Sagittula sp. P11: one gene and its partner. The main gene of each other region encodes a partner of the protein of the gene in region 2 in a complex. Links are inferred from orthologs where the notes say so. Each region holds a gene or a part of one and is shown on either strand. Other genes may lie near its edges. The genes, in order: mfd and uvrA.

Region 1 (8,931 bases), 4.1 Mb from region 2 along the record:
CGTGGCTGTGCATCTGGCATCTCCTTTGGCTTCGCGCGCAAAAGGGATGCACCCGCGGTCCCCGCTTGTCCAGTGGCCCGCCCGCGACGAATTGGGGCGGGCCGCAGGGGCGGTTCCGTCAGGCCAGGGCGCCCTCGCGCACCTCAAGCGCCTCGGGCGTGCCGCGGCGGGCCAGGTAGTCCGGGCGCGGCGCGGGAGCGGCAAACGGCGCCACGGGCGCGTTCGACACGGCGTTGTAGACGAAGAACGCGTTGGAGCGCGGGCTGGGCGTGATGTTCCCGTTCGAGCCGTGCAGCGTGTTGCAGTCGAACAGGATCAGCGTGCCCGCCGGACCCTCCGCATCGTCGATCCCGCAAAGGCGCGCCATGTCGGCAAGGCTCTCCTGCGAGGGCGTGCCCACCTCCTGGCGTGCGAGCGAGGACTTGTGGTTGTCCTCGGGTGTCTCGCCCCGGCAGGACACGTAGGTCTTGTGCGACCCCGGCATCAGCATCAGTGCGCCGTTGTGCGCCACGTTGTCGGTCAGCAAGAGCGAGGCCGACAGCGCGCGCATCCGGGGCATCCCGTCCTCCGCGTGCCATGTCTCGAAGTCCGAGTGCCAGTAGAACTCCTTGCCGGTGAAGCCCGGCTTGTAGTTCAGGCGCGACTGGTGGATCGCCACCTCGTCGCCCAGGATGAAGCGGGCGATCCCCGCCAGCCGGGCGTCGCGGGAAAGCCTGTCCATCAGCGCGTCTTCCGCCTCCAGTTGAAAGACGGTGCGCACCGCGTCGCCGCCCGGTTCGGTGACGACGTGATCGGCATCGCTGCCCGCCAGCCGGGACCGGATCTCTCCGGCGCGGGCGACCAGCGCCTTCACCTCGGCCGGGGTGAACAGGTCCTTCAGCACGAGATAGCCGTTCCTCTCGAAGAATGCGGCCTCCTCGCGGGTGATCGGCGCATCCGCCTCCCAGTCCTGCCAGAGCACCGGGTCCTCACGCTCCATCCAGCGCTCCCGCTCGGGGGCACGGGTGGGGTAGGCATCGGCGCATGCGGGATCGGGCGCGTATTCCAGCGGCATTGGTTCCTCCTGTGATTGGTTTTCGGCGACGGACGATCAAGCATCCGTCTGCTTCCTCAGCGCACGGGACCCGCCCCGGGTTCCATCCTGTGTGCACCCGCCGCCGGGGAAGGAAGCCACGTCAACGCCGCCCGCGGGTCCCGACTGTTTGTCGCTGGGCATTTGCGCGGACGCGCGGTAGTAAGTCCGAAAAGCAGCAGGGAAAAGGCAGGCATGGACTGGTACGGCACGGTGTTCGAAGTGATCGACATGCGGTCCTTCTCCAACCTCTGGTTCTGGATCGTCCTCGCCGTCCTGTGGTCCTCGACCAGCCACTGGGTGCTGGGCGTGCCCTTCGACATGGTCGCCCGCGCGCGCCGCAGCGGCGGGCAGGCAGAACAGGACCTCGAGGACCTGGTGCGCATCAACACCAACCGCTTTCTCTACATCGTCGACGAATCCGGTCTCTTCCTCTCGGCCCTGACGTCGGCCTTCCTGTCGGGCGCCGCGATCCTCGGATTCTGGTACGGGGTGGAACTGGCGCAGGCGCTCTTCCTGCTGGGCTTCCCGATGACGCTGGTGGGGCTGCTGAGCGTCTATTCCGCGCGCCGCATCCGCGCGGGCGAGCAATCCGGAGAGCCGCTCTGGCGCCGCCTGCGGGTGCACCGGGTCATCACCCAGATGATCGGGCTTGTGTCGATCTTCGTCACCGCGCTCTGGGGGATGTTCCAGAACCTCTCCATCGGCGTGCTCGGCGGCTGAGCGCCGGGCAGGGCGGCGCATAGCCCCGCCCTACGTCGGGCCGGTCCTTTGTGGGCAAGGGCGTGCGATGTCCTTCGCGGGGAGGGTTTCGGGACTCACCAGAAGAAAACCCTGCTTTCTGCCGATGCCGTCCCTCGCCGTCTTGCTGCCTGACAGGGTCGTCGCCCCGCGCCAAGCAAAATAGCCGTATCCCCCTTGCGGGGGCCCCTCGGCGATTTGGCTTGTCCCGGCGCGCCGCCCCCGTCGGGGCATCGACAGGCGAGGGACGGCTCCGGAAGAAAGCTGGCGGCGGTCGGGCCGGTGCGGGGGCGCGTGTGCCGGGCCCTTGCGCTGGATCGGTGACGGCGGGGGACGGAGAGGTCTTGCTTGACGGCGCCGCACGGTCGGGCCATCTGGGGCGGCATGGCTGGACAGGTGATCATCGGCGGCGCCCCGGAGGGCTTTGACGCGCGGCTCGTGCTGGGCGAGGTGGCGAAGGCGGGCGGGCCGGTGGTGCACATCGCCCGCGACGACAAGCGGCTGGCGGCGATGCGCGATGCGCTGGCCTTCTTTGCCCCGGACATGCCTGTGGTGGTCTTCCCCGCCTGGGACTGCGTGCCCTACGACCGGGTGTCGCCCAATGCCGACATCTCGGCGGCACGCATGGCGACGCTGGCGGGGCTGGCGCACGGCATGCCGGACCGCTTTGTCCTGCTGACGACGCTGGGCGCGGCCATGCAGCGTCTGCCCGCCCGCGAGGTGCTGCGCGAGGCGGCCTTCACCGCCCGCGTGGGCGACCGTGTCGACGAGGAGGCCCTGCGCGCCTTCCTCGTGCGCATGGGGTTCAGCCAGGCACCCACGGTGACGGAGCCCGGCGATTACGCCATCCGCGGCGGCATCATCGACATCTACCCGCCGGGCGAGGGCGGGCCCGTGCGGCTCGACTTCTTCGGCGACACGCTGGAGGGCGCGCGCCGCTTCGACGCGGCCTCCCAGCGGACGACGGAAAAGCTCGACGTGGTGGAACTGGCGCCGGTGTCCGAGGTGATCCTCGACGAGGCGGCGATCCTGCGCTTCCGCCAGAACTACCGGATCGAATTCGGCGCGGCAGGCACCGACGACCCGCTTTACGAGGCGGTGAGCGCCGGCCGCAAGCACGCCGGGATCGAGCACTGGCTGCCGTTCTTCCACGACCGGCTGGAAACGCTCTTCGACTACCTGCCGGGCGCGCCGGTGCTGATGGACGACCAGCTGACGCCCGCGCGGCTGTCGCGCTGGGACAGCATCGCCGACCAGTACGAGACCCGCAAGCACGCGCTCTCGCAGAAGAAGACGCTGGGCAGCACGGTCTACAAGCCCGTCCCGCCGGACCTGCTCTACCTCGATGATGGCGCGTGGGAACAGGCGATCGGCGACCGCCGCCGCGTGCAGTTCCATCCGCTGCCGCAGGCCACCGGGCCGGGCGTGGTGGACGCGGGCGGGCGCATCGGGCGCAACTTCTCCCCCGAGCGCCAGCAGGAAAACATCAGCCTGTTCGCCGCCCTTGCCGACCACGTGAAGAAGAAGCTAGATCTGGGCCCTGTCGTCATCGCCTCGTGGTCCGAAGGGGCACGCGAACGCCTCACCGGCCTGATCGAGGACGAGGGCCTGGCCGAGGTCATCCCGATCTCCAACGCCACCCGCGTCGGCAAGCGCGGTCTGCACCTGGCGGTCTGGGCGCTCGACACCGGGTTCGAGGCCCCGTGGGAGGCCGCGGGCGACAAGGGGCGGATCACCGTCGTCTCGGAACAGGACGTGCTGGGCGACCGGCTGATCCGCAAGCCCGCGAAGCGCCGCAAGGCCGAGAACTTCCTGACCGAGCACCAGTCCCTGTCGCCGGGCGATCTGGTGGTGCACGTCGACCACGGCATCGGCCGCTACATGGGGATGGAGGTCATCACCGCCGCGGGCAGCCCGCACGAATGCCTGCTGCTGCAATACGCCGAGGACGCAAAGCTCTACCTGCCCGTCGAGAACATCGAGCTGCTGTCCAAGTACGGCCACGACGAGGGTCTGCTCGACCGGCTGGGCGGCGGCGCGTGGCAGGCGAAGAAGGCCAAGCTCAAGGAACGCATCCGCGAGATGGCCGACCGGCTGATCCGGATCGCCGCCGAACGCGCCCTGCGCAAGGCGCCCATGCTCGACCCGCCGCCGGGCGCCTACGAAAGTTTTGCCGCGCGTTTCCCGTACTCCGAAACCGACGACCAGCTTGCCGCCATTGACGACGTGATGGCCGACCTCCAGTCCGGCCAGCCGATGGACCGGCTGATCTGCGGCGACGTGGGCTTCGGCAAGACCGAGGTCGCGATGCGCGCCGCCTTTGTCGCCGCCATGTCCGGCGTGCAGGTGGCGGTGATCGCGCCCACGACGCTGCTCGCCCGCCAGCACTACAAGTCCTTTGCCGAACGCTTCCGCGGCTTCCCGCTCGAGGTCGCGGCCCTGTCGCGCTTCGTCCCGGCCAAGCAGGCCGCCAAGACTCGCGAGGGCATCGCCAAGGGCACCGTGGACATCGCCATCGGCACCCATGCGCTTCTGGCCAAGAACATCCGCTTCCAGAACCTCGGCCTCTTGATCATCGACGAGGAGCAGCGCTTCGGCGTGCAGCACAAGGAACGGCTGAAACAGCTCCGCTCCGACATCCACGTGCTGACGCTCACCGCCACGCCGATCCCGCGGACGCTGCAGCTCTCGCTGACCGGGGTACGCGACCTGTCGATCATCGGCACGCCGCCGGTCGACCGCCTGTCGATCCGCACCTATGTCTCGGAATTCGATCCCGTCACCGTGCGCGAGGCGCTCCTGCGCGAACACTACCGCGGCGGGCAGTCCTTCGTCGTCGTGCCGAAGATCACCGACCTGCCGGAGATCGAGGAATTCCTGAAGGAACAGGTCCCCGAATGCTCCTACGTGGTGGCGCACGGCCAGATGGCGGCGGGCGACCTCGACGAGCGGATGAACGCCTTCTACGACGGCAAGTACGACGTGCTGGTGGCCACCACCATCGTGGAATCCGGCCTCGACATCCCGACCGCCAACACCATGATCGTGCACCGCGCCGACATGTTCGGCCTCAGCCAGCTCTACCAGATCCGGGGCAGGGTGGGCCGGTCCAAGACCCGCGCCTACTGCTACCTGACGACGAAGCCGCGCGCAAAGCTGACCGCCACCGCCGAGAAACGCCTGCGCGTGCTGGGGGCCATCGACATGCTGGGCGCGGGCTTCAGCCTCGCCTCGCAGGACCTCGACATCCGCGGCGCGGGCAACCTCCTGGGCGAGGAACAGTCCGGCCAGATGCGCGACGTGGGCTACGAGTTGTACCAGTCCATGCTGGAGGAGGCGATCTCCAAGATCCGCTCCGGCGAGATGGAGGGCCTGACCGAGGAAGACGGCCAGTGGGCGCCGCAGATCAACCTCGGCGTGCCGGTGCTGATCCCCGAAGACTACGTGCCCGACCTCGACGTGCGGCTGGGCCTGTACCGCCGCCTGTCGTCCCTGACCACCAAGGTGGAGCTGGAAGGCTTTGCCGCCGAGCTGATCGACCGCTTCGGCAAGCTCCCGCGCGAGGTGAACACCCTTCTTCTGGTGGTGCGCATCAAGGCGATGTGCAAGCGCGCGGGCATCGCCAAGCTCGACGGCGGGCCGAAGGGCGCGACGATCCAGTTCCACAACGACAAGTTCGCCTCGCCCGAGGGGCTGGTGGCATTCATCAACGACCAGAAGGGGCTGGCGAAGATCAAGGACAACAAGATCGTCGTCCGCCGCGACTGGAAGAAGGACCGCGACAAGATCCAGGGCGCCTTCGCCATTGCCCGCGATCTGGCCGAACACGCGGGCGTCCTGAAGAAGCGCGCCGAGAAGGCCTGACTCCGGTCATGCGCCTGTCGGTCTGCGACCGCGTGCCGCCGGGCAAACCGCGTGGTGCGGCGGCGTTTCCTGTTTGGCGGGCGGGACCGCTCCGTTAACGTGTATGAACGAAACGTTAACGGGTGTTCACCATGCGAGTTCTCACGGTTCTTCTTCTCATCGCCACCACGTCCTCCGCCACGGCGGAACCGCTCACGGCCGCCGACCTGCGGTCGCGGCTGGCGCCTTACCAGACCGCGCAGGCCTACGACTGCCGGGACGTGAGCTGCAAGCAACTGCGTTCCTGTGAGGAGGCCTGCTTCAAGCTGATCCAGTGCGGACAGTCGAAGCGGGACGGCGATCACGACGGCATCCCCTGCGAAAACCTCTGCCGCTCCCGCTGCTGAGGTTTTTCCTGCCTTTCGGCCCGGCGTTCACGCGGTCGTGATGACCGCTGGTGCGGAAATCCTGCGTCGCACCGGAAAACGGTCTGGCTGACCCCGAATGGGGCGCCCCGGGGCCGGGGCGATGGTTAACAACCGGCCGGTTCAGGGGGCCGAACCGGCCGGGACTCACCTTTCCAAAACGTAAACGGCGCGCGGTTAACAGGCCGCGCGCCGCATGTCTTGACTTGGTTTGGGGCCGGTGCGCGGGCGCTCAGGCCCGGCGGCGACGCCCGCCACGGCGCCCGCCGGCACCGCCACCGGCTTCCCCGGCAGGTTTGTTAAAGGAAATCCAGGCCGCGCCACCGTCGTCGTGGTTGGTCAGCAGGTTGGCGGCGCGGATGGCCTCCATCTCCTTGCCGGGACGCGGCTTGGTCGACCCCATGCCGAACAGGGTGACGAAGGTTTCGTCGTCCATGTCCTCGGGCAGGATGATGCCCGCGGCTTCAACCTGTTGTTTCTTCTCGGCAATCTTGGCCGCGTTGATCGGCAGCGCCACCGGGTTCATGATCGCGGAGGTCATGCCCGCGCCCATCGCCATCGGCAGGAAGGCATTGTTGATGCCGTGCCGGTTGGGCAGGCCGAAGCTGATGTTGGACGCGCCGCAGGTGGTGTTCACGCCCAGCTCCTCGCGCAGGCGCCTAACCAAGGTAAACACCTGATGACCAGCCGTGGCCATCGCGCCGATAGGCATGACAAGCGGGTCGACCACAATATCGTGTGCCGGGATGCCGAAATCGGCCGCGCGCTGGACGATTTTCTTGGCGACGGCAAAGCGGACCTCCGGGTCCTCGCTGATGCCCGTGTCGTCGTTCGAGATCGCCACGACCGGCACGTTGTATTTCTTCACCAGCGGCAGAACCAGCTCCAGCCGCTCTTCCTCGCCGGTGACGGAGTTCAGCAGCGGACGCCCCTCTGCCGCTGCAAGACCGTTCTCCAGCGCGCCGGGAACGGAGGAGTCGATGCACAAGGGAGCGTCCACAACCTTTTGAACACACTCGACAAGTTGGCGCATCAGCTCCGGTTCGACAAAGTTGTTGTCGGCATAGCGCGGGTCCTCGGCCATCTTGTTGGAGAACACCGCGCCGGAGTTGATGTCGAGCACCGTGGCCCCCGCCGCGACCTGCGCGATGGCGTCCGCCTCCACGCGGGAAAAGTCGCCGCGCTCCAGTTCCTCGTTGAGGATCTTGCGCCCGGTCGGGTTGATACGCTCCCCGATCACGCAGAACGGCTGGTCAAATCCGATGATCGCGGTTTTGGTCTTCGACTCGACGACGGTACGGGTCATGTGGTGGTCTCTCCCTTCAATCGCGCGCACAGAGCGTCGAGCGATATGTCCTTGAAATCCTGTAGTGTTTCGCGTGCGCCGCTGGCCCGCAAAGTGGCATCGTCGAGGCTGGAGCGGATACCGATGGCATAGGCCCCGGACCCCGCCGCAGCCCGCATCCCCGAGGGGCTGTCCTCGAAGGCGATGCAGTGGCCGGGTGCCACGCCAAGCTGGCGCATCGCCTCCCGGTAGGGCATCGGATCGGGCTTGCCGCGCTCACATTCTTCCCCGATTACAATGACTTCAAAGGCGTCCCTCAACTCGATGGCCTGCAGCATCGCCTCGGCGTTGGCGCGCATGGCGTTGGTCACCACCGCCAGCCGCCAGCCCTCGGCCTCTGCCGCGCGCACCAGCGCCTGAACCCCCGGCATCCCCGGATAGGGACGCGGCAGACGATTGCGGAACTCCGCCTCCTTCGCCTCCGACAGGCCTTGCGGATCATCCAGATCGGGCAGGATTTCCGCAAAGATATCAACGTTCAGGCGGCCGTGGACCCGGGCCATGTAGAAGTCGTGGGTCACCTCGATCCCGTAAGGCGCCATCATTTCGGCAAAGACACGGGCGTGGATCGCGTCCGTGTCCAGCATGGTGCCGTCGAGGTCGAAGAGCAGCGCGGGTTTGGTCATCCGTTCGCCGGGCGCGCCGCTTCGCCGCCGTTGTCGATGGCCCACTCGGCGTTGGTCTTGATGCCGCCCAGCGGGAAGAAGTGCACCTGCTCGATACCGAACGCCGGGTTGGCCGCCTTGTGGGCCGCCAGCTCTGCCAGGACGTCCGTCGGCTCGTAGGGCAGCAGCAGCTTGGTCACGTCCATCGCGCGCTTCTGCAGCACCTTGAGCGAGGGGCCGACACCGCAGGCGATGGCGAACTTGATCAGCGTCTGCAGCTTGGCCGGACCCGCGATCCCGATGTGGACGGGCAGGGAAATCCCCTCTGCATTCAGGCGGTTGACCCATTCGATGATCGGCTTCGCCTCGAATGCGAACTGGGTGGCCAGCGCCATCTGCGCGTCCGTCCGCTCCGAGAACGACTGCTTCCAGCGCAGCGCCTCCATCACCGCACGGTCGGAGCCGTCGGGGTCGATGTCCTTGTTGCCCTCGGGGTGGCCCGCCACGTGCAGCCGCTTGAAGCCCGCCTTGTCGAACAGGCCGGTTTCCATGAGCTGCATGGAGGAGTGGAAGTCGCCGTGCGGCTCCGACACGCCGCCGGCCAGCAGCAGCGCCTGCTCGACGCCGGCCTCGCCCTGGTACATGGCGATCCAGTTCCCGAGCGTCGCGGCGTCCTTGATGATGCGCGCGGGGAAGTGCGGCATCACGTTGTAACCCTCGGACGACAAACGCTTTGCCGTGGCGACCATCTCTTCGATGGGGGTGCCGTCGATGTGGGCGATGTAGACCCGGGTGCCTTCCGGCAGCAGGTCGCGGAAATTCTCCACCTTGGAGGCCGTGCGCGGCATGACCTCGATGGAATAGCCCTTCAGGAAGGCCTCCACGGCGGCATTGCCCGGG
Region 2 (8,317 bases):
CGCCTACCGCATGAATGGCGCCGACGCGATCCACGCCGGTTTCGCCGACACCTACATCCCCGAGGACGCATGGCCCGTCCTCAAGGAGAACCTCGTGCACACCGGCCTCGTGGCGCAGGTTGAGGCAGCAGCCCAGCCGGTGCCCGACAGCCCACTGGCCGCACGACAGGCGCAGATCGACGACCTGTTCGGCGGAGAGACCCTGCGCGACGTGCTGAACGCGCTCAGGAACGATCCGTCCGACTTCGCCGCCGACACGCTGAAGACGCTGGAGCGCGCCTCTCCCATGTCGATGGCGATGACGCTCGAGATGATCCACCGCCTGCGCGGCCCGTCCCTCACGATCCGCAAGGCGCTGGAACTGGAATACCGCGTCAGCCATCGGATCATGGAACACGGGGACTTCCTCGAAGGCATCCGCGCTGCGATCATCGACAAGGACAAGGCACCGAAGTGGCGCCACGCCCCGGACGGCGTCACCGCTTCGGACGTTTCGAAGATGCTGCGCCCGCTGGGGCCTGACACACTCGACTTCAAGGAGAAAGCCATGCAGATCGCCTTCATCGGACTGGGCAACATGGGGGCGCCCATGGCGGCGAACCTGGCCAAGGCGGGCCACGCCGTCACCGGCTTCGACGTGGCGGGCACCACCGCCGAGGGCGTGACCAGCGCCGCCTCCGCCCCCGAGGCGGTCAAGGGCGCCCAGGTGGTCATAACCATGCTACCCAACGGCGACATCCTGCGCGGCGTCGCGGCCGAGATCATCCCCCACATGGAGAAGGGCGCGGTGCTGCTCGATTGTTCCACCGTCGACGTGGACTCCGCCCGCGCGGTGGCCGAACAGGCGACGGAGGCAGGGTTGATGGCGCTGGACGCGCCGGTGTCGGGCGGGATCGGTGGCGCGTCGGGCGGCACGCTGACCTTCATGGTCGGCGGACCGGACGAGGCGTTTACCATTACGAAACCGCTGTTCGACATCATGGGTCAGAAGGCGGTGCATTGCGGTGCCTCCGGCAACGGTCAGGCCGCCAAGATCTGCAACAACATGATCCTCGGCGTCACCATGATCGCCACCTGCGAGGCCTTCTCGCTGGCCGACAAGCTCGGCCTCTCGCGGGAGGCTATGTTCGACGTGGTCTCCACCTCTTCCGGCTACTCGTGGTCCATGAACGCCTATTGCCCCGCACCGGGCGTCGGCCCGACCTCACCCGCCGACAACGGCTACAAGCCCGGTTTCGCCGCCGACCTGATGCTGAAGGACCTGCGCCTCAGCCAGCAGGCGGCTGAGGCCGCGGATGCCGACACGCCGATGGGACAGGCCGCGACGGAACTTTACCGCACGTTTGTCGAGGACGAGGACGGCAAGGGACGCGACTTCTCTGCAATGCTGCCACGCTTCGAGAAACGGCACCGCGGCTGATTTTTGCCGATCCGAAAAAGCCATGCAACGAAACGTCGAGGAAGCTGCGTTACGTCCCTGTTCCCACAGTACAGGAGAGCAGGAATGAAACGAATCCTCACCGCAACGGCCCTTGGCCTCATCACCCTGACCGCCCCGCTTGCGGCAAGCGCCGAAAAGGCCTGCCCCCCGGGTCTTGCCAAGAAGGACCCGGCCTGCGTCCCGCCGGGCCTTGCCAAGAAGATGCCGCAGGGCGGGAAGGCTGACAACGACAAGGTGTATTACGAAGTCCGCCGCGGTGAGCCGATCCCCGACCGTTACATCCTGCTGGAGAACCCCTCGCAGTACGGGCTCGATCCGAACCGAACGTATTACCACCTAGGCAATCAGGTTGTGCGCGTCGATCCGGACACCCGCGCCGTCCTGTCGATCATCGGTGCGATTGCCGAACTTTCGAACTGATATCCCGCGGGGCCGCCTTCAAAGGCGGCCCCCTCTCTCATTTCATTTGCAGATTCTCGAAGTTGATCCACATCATTTCCCCGCGGAGCCCCGCAATCTAAGGCTTATTGCAGATCAATCTTTTGGGGGAAGTCTTCGATGTTCGCGAAAAACATGGGTCAAACCGACCGTATCGTCCGCGCCGTTCTGGGCGTCGTCCTGCTCATCCTCGCCTTCGCCACGCTTGCCGGGGTTTGGGCTTGGATCGCCGGGATCGTCGGCGTCCTGATGCTGGCCACCTCGGCCATGGGGTCCTGCCCGCCCTACAGCCTTCTGGGCATCAACACCTGCAAGACCAAGTAAGGATCAAAGCGGCATTGGGGCGCCGCGCGCGCCCTGCCGCCTCAGGACAGCGACGTCCTGACCCTCTCGTAGACCGGCTCCGGCGTGTCGTTGCCGCTGCCGCCGCCCGGCTCTTCCTCCGGCGCGATGCTGGGCGGAAGGCTGGAGGTCTCGCTGCCGTCCTTCGCGGACTCCGGCTTGGTGAACGCCGGCGTGGCTTCCGGGGTCACACCGGCCACCTCCATGATCCGGTCGCGCGCCTCCTCGGCGATGCGCCGGCCTTCGTCTATGGCAACATCTGCGCGGTAGAGTTCCAGCAATCCCATGGCGTTCAGCAAATCGGCCTGCAGCAGCACGTCCGGCGGATCGGAAGCCTCGCGCGCCTTGCGCATGAACTCCATCATGATCTCGATAGAGATGGTCACCACCTCGGCGTAGCCGGGCACGGGCTCTTTCCGGGTCTGGGGCAGCAACCCGCCGATGGTTTCCGGCAGTTGCGCACCCAGCTTGTCCCACAAACCGGTCACCGGCTTCGGTTCCCACATCTTGCCGTGGCGCGCGTCGGGGTGGACCGCGATGGTGCAGGTCGCGCCAAGCGCACGGACGGCAGAGGCCGGAACCGGATTGATCAGCCCGCCGTCCAGCAACCAGCGGCCATCCACTTCGGTCGGAGAAAAGACACCCGGGATCGACGCAGAGGCCCTGACCGCTTGTGCCAGATTGCCCTTCCGCAGCCAGATCTCGCGCCCGGTGCTCATGTCCGTGGCAACGGCGAGGAAGGGGCGCGGCAGGTCTTCGATGTTCTCCGGAAGCTCCAGCTCCTCCATCAGGCGGGTGACGGCCTTGCCCTCGATCACGCCGCCCCGGTCCAGCCGGAAGTCGAGGAACTTCAGGAACTTGCCTTGCGTCAAACCGCGCGCCCAGTCTTCGAGCGCGTCTAGCTTGCCGCCAGCCCAGGCCGCGCCGACCACCGCCCCCATGGAGCATCCCGCCACCACCTGCGGCTCCACGCCCATGTCCTCAAGCGCGCGCAGCACCCCGATGTGACACCATCCGCGGGCACCGCCCGCCCCCAACGCCAGTCCGAGAACCGTCATCGTTGCCTCCGTCAGATCCGCGCCCTACGCGGCGCATGGGTTCACCATATCACCTAGGGCAAAAACCCGGGTCGGCACGGCGCGCAGACCTGCTATTCGGCAGCCACCTTACGGGCTTCGAGCATCGGCTTCAGGTAGCGCCCGGTGTGGCTGCGCTCCACCTCCGCGACCTCCTCGGGGGTGCCCACGGCCACGATCTCTCCGCCGCCGTCGCCGCCTTCGGGACCGATGTCGATCAGCCAGTCGGCAGTCTTGATGACGTCGAGGTTGTGCTCGATCACCACGACCGTGTTGCCCTGATCGACCAGTTCGTGGAGCACTTCGAGGAGCTTGCGCACGTCCTCGAAATGCAGGCCGGTCGTGGGTTCGTCGAGGATATACAGCGTGCGGCCCGTGGACCGCTTGGCCAGTTCCTTCGACAGCTTCACGCGCTGCGCCTCGCCGCCCGAAAGGGTCGTCGCCTGCTGGCCGACCTTGATGTAGCCGAGGCCCACGCGCATCAGCGCATCCATCTTGTCGCGGATCGACGGCACGGCCTTGAAGAAGACCTGCGCGTCTTCGACCGTCATATCAAGAACGTCGGCTATGCTCTTGCCCTTGAACAGGATTTCCAGCGTCTCGCGGTTGTAGCGCTTGCCCTTGCAGGTCTCGCAGGTGACGTAGACGTCGGGCAGGAAGTGCATCTCGATCTTGATCACACCGTCGCCTTGGCACGCCTCGCAGCGGCCGCCCTTCACGTTGAAGGAGAACCGTCCGGGCTTGTAACCGCGCGCCTTCGCCTCCGGGAGACCGGCAAACCAGTCGCGGATCGGGGTGAAGGCGCCGGTGTAGGTCGCGGGGTTGGACCGAGGGGTGCGCCCGATGGGCCGCTGGTCGATGTCGATCACCTTGTCGAGGTGCTCCAGCCCCTTGATCGTCTCGCAGGGCGCGGGCGTCTGGCGCGCGCCGTTCAGCGCCATGGAGGCCGATTTGAACAGCGTCTCGATGGTCAGCGTCGACTTGCCGCCGCCGGACACGCCGGTCACGCAGACGAACTTGCCCAGCGGGAACTCGGCCGTCACCTCCTTGAGGTTGTTGCCGGTCGCCTTGACCACCTTCAGCTTCTTCTTGTTGCCCTTGCGGCGCTCAGTCGGGACAGCGATCTCGCGCGCGCCGGAGAGGTACTGGCCCGTCAGGCTGGCGGGGTCGTTCTGCACCTCTTCGGGCGTGCCCTTGGACACCACCTGCCCGCCGTGCACACCGGCACCGGGGCCGATGTCAAAGACGTAGTCTGCCTCGCGGATCGCCTCCTCGTCGTGTTCCACCACCAGCACCGTGTTGCCCTGGTCGCGCAGGTTCTTCAGCGTGTCGAGCAGACGGGAGTTGTCGCGCTGGTGCAGGCCGATGGACGGCTCGTCCAGCACGTAGAGCACGCCGGTCAGGCCGCTGCCGATCTGGCTGGCCAGACGTATGCGCTGGCTTTCGCCGCCCGACAGGGTCCCGGCGTTGCGGCTGAGGGTCAGGTATTCGAGACCCACGTTGTTCAGGAAGCCGAGACGTTCGCGGATCTCCTTCAGGATGGCGCGGGCGATCTCGTTCTTCTGCTGCGTCAGGTTGGCGGGCACCGTCTCGCACCAGTCGAAGGCCTGGCGGATCGACATCTGAACGACCTGCCCGACGTGCAGCAGGTGCTCCTTGTCGCTGGACGGACCGATCTTCACCGCCAGCGCTTCTTCCCGCAGGCGGTAGCCGCTGCAGGCGCCGCAGGGACGGTTGTTCTGATACCGTTCGAACTCCTCGCGGACCCAGCTCGAATCCGTCTCGCGGTAGCGCCGTTCCATGTTGGGAATGACACCCTCGAAGGTGCGGGTAACGTTGTAGATGCGGCCGCCCTCATCGTAACGGAACGGGATCTCCTCTTCGCCGGAGCCGTACAGGAAAACCTGCTGCACATGCGCCGGAAGGTCCTTCCAGCGGGCGTTCTTGTCGAACTCGTAGTGCTTGGCGATGGCGTCGATGGTCTGGATGAAATACGGGCTCTTGCCCTTCCGCCAGGGCGCCAACGCGCCGTCCTTGATCTTCAGCGTCTGGTCCGGAACCACCAGCCGCTCGTCGAAGAACAGCTCCACACCCAGGCCGTCACACTCCGGACAGGCGCCGAATGGGGCGTTGAACGAAAACAGCCGCGGCTCGATTTCCGGGATGGTGAACCCGCTGACCGGGCAGGCAAAATTCTCCGAGAACGTCATGCGCTCCGGCTCGCCTTCCTTCGGTGCGGTTTCCAGGATGGCGATGCCGTTGGCGAGGTCCAGCGCCGTGCGGAAGCTGTCGGCAAGCCGGGTCTGCATCCCGTCGCGCACGACGACGCGATCCACAACCACGTCGATGTCATGGCGGAACTTCTTGTCGAGGGTCGGCGGCTCGTCCAGTTCGTAGAACGTGCCGTCCACCTTGACCCGCTGGAAGCCCTGCTTGCGCAGTTCGAGGAACTCCTTGCGGTACTCCCCCTTCCGGTCGCGCACGATGGGCGCCAGAAGATAGGCGCGCGTCCCCTCCTCCATGTCCATGACCCGGTCGACCATGTCCTGAACCTGCTGCGCCTCGATGGGCTTGCCGGTGGCGGGCGAATAGGGTGTGCCGACGCGCGCGAACAGCAGGCGGAGGTAGTCGTAGATCTCCGTTACCGTGCCGACGGTCGAGCGCGGGTTCTTCGAGGTCGTCTTCTGTTCGATGGAAATCGCCGGCGACAAACCGCTGATGTGGTCGACGTCGGGCTTCTCCATCATGTCGAGGAACTGCCGCGCGTAGGCCGAGAGCGACTCGACATAGCGCCGCTGTCCTTCGGCATAAATCGTGTCGAAGGCGAGCGATGACTTGCCCGATCCACTCAGGCCGGTGATGACAACCAGCTGATCCCGCGGAATATCCACGTCGATCGATTTCAGATTGTGCTCGCGCGCGCCACGCACCTCGATCTGCTTCAGCTCTGGCATGGGGACTCCCCGGGTCGATGAACGTTTTAGACATAGTTGAAACATGCGCCCGGGCCAATCGGAAAATGAGAACATTAACCGAACATCAATGCTGCGCCTTTACATTCTAAAATAGGAATGTATATATTGCCGCAAGAGCACAGGAGACGCCGAAAATGTTCGCATTCAATCAACGCACCATGACCCCGGCGGGCATGACCGCAGCGGATGCGGTGGCACGCACCGCCGCAGGTGACATCGTTCTGGTCGATATTCGCGATCCGTCGGAACTGGCGTCCGGCGGCAAGGCGAAGGGCGCGATCAATATTCCCAGCGCCACGCTGATGATGCGCGCCGATCCGCGGTCGCCGGAATGTGTGCCCGAACTGAAGGACGGCAAGCCCATCGCCGTCTACTGCGCGTCGGGCGCGCGGTCGGCCATGGCGAAACAGATGCTGGAACGGATGGGCCATGCCGAGGTGCACAACATCGGCGGGCTGGGGCACTGGCGCCGCGCCGGTGGCGAAGTCGAGTAACCGGGGCGTGTCCCCGAACTGGTGCGCGGCACTGACGCGCCGCGCCCCTTGAATTCAGCGGTAAAGCAGCGACACGCCGTCCGCGAACAGGTGCACCTTCTCCGGCACTGCTGTCAGCGGCACGGTCTGCCCGCGCATTCCGACATGGATGCCCGGCAGCTTCGCGATGACTGCGTCCGAATCCTTCTCCGCCACGAAGTACAGCAGCGTGACCTCGCCGAGCGCCTCGGTGATGGCCACCTCGCCCGAGAAGATCGCCTCGCCCGTAGTCCGGGTGAAGTCCTCGGGCCGGATGCCGACCTTCACCTTCAGCCCCATGTCGCTGTCCTTCGTCGGCACGTTCGACAGCGCGATTCCGCCGCCCTCGAGGCGCACGGTGGTCTGCTCGCCCGTGGCGATCACCTCGCCGGGCAGCAGGTTCATTGACGGGGAACCGATGAACTGCGCCACGAACTCGCTGTTGGGCCGTTCATACAGATCGAGAGGCGTGCCGACCTGCGCGATGCCCTTGTTGGCCAGCACCACGATGCGCGTGGCAAGCGTCATCGCCTCCACCTGATCGTGGGTCACGTAGATCATCGTTCGGTCCGGCATCGACTCTTTGAGCTGGGCAATCTCGATCCGAGTGGCGACCCGCAACGCGGCGTCCAGGTTCGACAGCGGTTCGTCGAACAGGAACACCTTCGGGTCCCGCACGATGGAGCGTCCGATGGCCACGCGCTGCCGCTGACCGCCGGACAGGGCCTTGGGCAGACGGTCCAGGTAGGGTTCCAGCTGAAGCATTTTCGCGGCGCGGTTCACCGCCTCCTCGATCTCGGCCGGGGTCTTCTTTGCCAGTTTCAGCGCGAAGGCCATGTTGTCGCGCACCGTCATGTGCGGGTAGAGCGCGTAGGACTGGAAGACCATGGCGATGCCACGCTGCGCGGGCGGCACGTCGTTGACCACCTGCCCGTCGATCTCCAGCGTCCCGCCGGTGATCTTCTCCAGCCCCGCGATCATCCTGAGCAGCGTCGACTTTCCGCAGCCCGACGGCCCGACGAACACGATCAGTTCGCCGGCCTCGACGTCGAGGTTGATGTCGTTCAGCACGTTGACCGTGCCGCCATACGTCTTTTCGACGTCCCTGAGTTTCAGTCCAGCCATGCCCCTCCCCCTTCTATCGCTTCAGTGCGTGTTGCGCAACGCAAGCGCAGGTTGCCACGGACCCAGATGCAGCTTGCCGTCCGGTCCCGGTGCGGCGCTGCCCAGTTCCTGCCCGATCTGGAACCAGCTGCCTTCCGGCATCTCGATGTTCGACGGCTCGCCCGACAGGTTGATCGCCACAAAGATCTCCTCGTCGCCGTGCTTGCGGAAAAAGTGCACGACGGTGCCGGTGTGGTCCATCCCGTAGTGTTCGCCCTTCTTCAGCGCCATGTGGCTGTGACGGAAGGCGATGGCCTTGCGGTAGTGGTGCAAGAGCGCGCCCGGGTCTTCCTCCTGCGCCGACACGGCGGCGCGGATGTGCTCGAAGCTGACCGGCAGCCAGGGGTGGGCGTCAGAGAACCCGCCGTT

Evidence for each region.
Region 1: the proteins of uvrA (region 2) and mfd are in contact, whole or in part, in a crystal structure (PDB 4DFC), measured with the Escherichia coli proteins. The link is inferred for Sagittula sp. P11 from one-to-one orthologs.

The regions. Positions count from the first base shown.
Region 1 is NZ_CP021913.1:4,225,784-4,234,714, forward strand. The notes cover bases 1,849-5,877. They hold mfd (transcription-repair coupling factor), read left to right. Parts: upstream 1,849-2,197; coding sequence 2,198-5,677; downstream 5,678-5,877. Other genes in these bases: CDO87_RS20375 (excalibur calcium-binding domain-containing protein), read left to right, coding at 5,809-5,877. Outside these bases: hemB (porphobilinogen synthase), read right to left, coding at 1-13; thpD (ectoine hydroxylase), read right to left, coding at 119-1,054; CDO87_RS20365 (component of SufBCD complex), read left to right, coding at 1,268-1,795; more of CDO87_RS20375, read left to right, coding at 5,878-6,063; CDO87_RS20380 (methyltetrahydrofolate cobalamin methyltransferase), read right to left, coding at 6,314-7,387; CDO87_RS20385 (HAD family phosphatase), read right to left, coding at 7,384-8,052; CDO87_RS20390 (5,10-methylenetetrahydrofolate reductase), read right to left, coding at 8,049-8,931. UniProt on the Escherichia coli protein: Couples transcription and DNA repair by recognizing RNA polymerase (RNAP) stalled at DNA lesions. Mediates ATP-dependent release of RNAP and its truncated transcript from the DNA, and recruitment of nucleotide excision repair machinery to the damaged site.
Region 2 is NZ_CP021913.1:105,823-114,139, forward strand. What follows is about bases 3,172-6,586. They hold uvrA (excinuclease ABC subunit UvrA), read right to left. Parts: upstream 6,252-6,586; coding sequence 3,372-6,251; downstream 3,172-3,371. Other genes in these bases: CDO87_RS00560 (patatin-like phospholipase family protein), read right to left, coding at 3,172-3,279; CDO87_RS00570 (rhodanese-like domain-containing protein), read left to right, coding at 6,407-6,586. In the rest of the region: mmsB (3-hydroxyisobutyrate dehydrogenase), read left to right, coding at 548-1,420; CDO87_RS00550 (excinuclease ABC subunit A), read left to right, coding at 1,505-1,861; CDO87_RS00555 (DUF2892 domain-containing protein), read left to right, coding at 2,000-2,203; more of CDO87_RS00560, read right to left, coding at 2,245-3,171; more of CDO87_RS00570, read left to right, coding at 6,587-6,766; CDO87_RS00575 (ABC transporter ATP-binding protein), read right to left, coding at 6,821-7,909; CDO87_RS00580 (alpha-amylase family glycosyl hydrolase), read right to left, coding at 7,931-8,317. UniProt on the Escherichia coli protein: The UvrABC repair system catalyzes the recognition and processing of DNA lesions. UvrA is an ATPase and a DNA-binding protein. A damage recognition complex composed of 2 UvrA and 2 UvrB subunits scans DNA for abnormalities.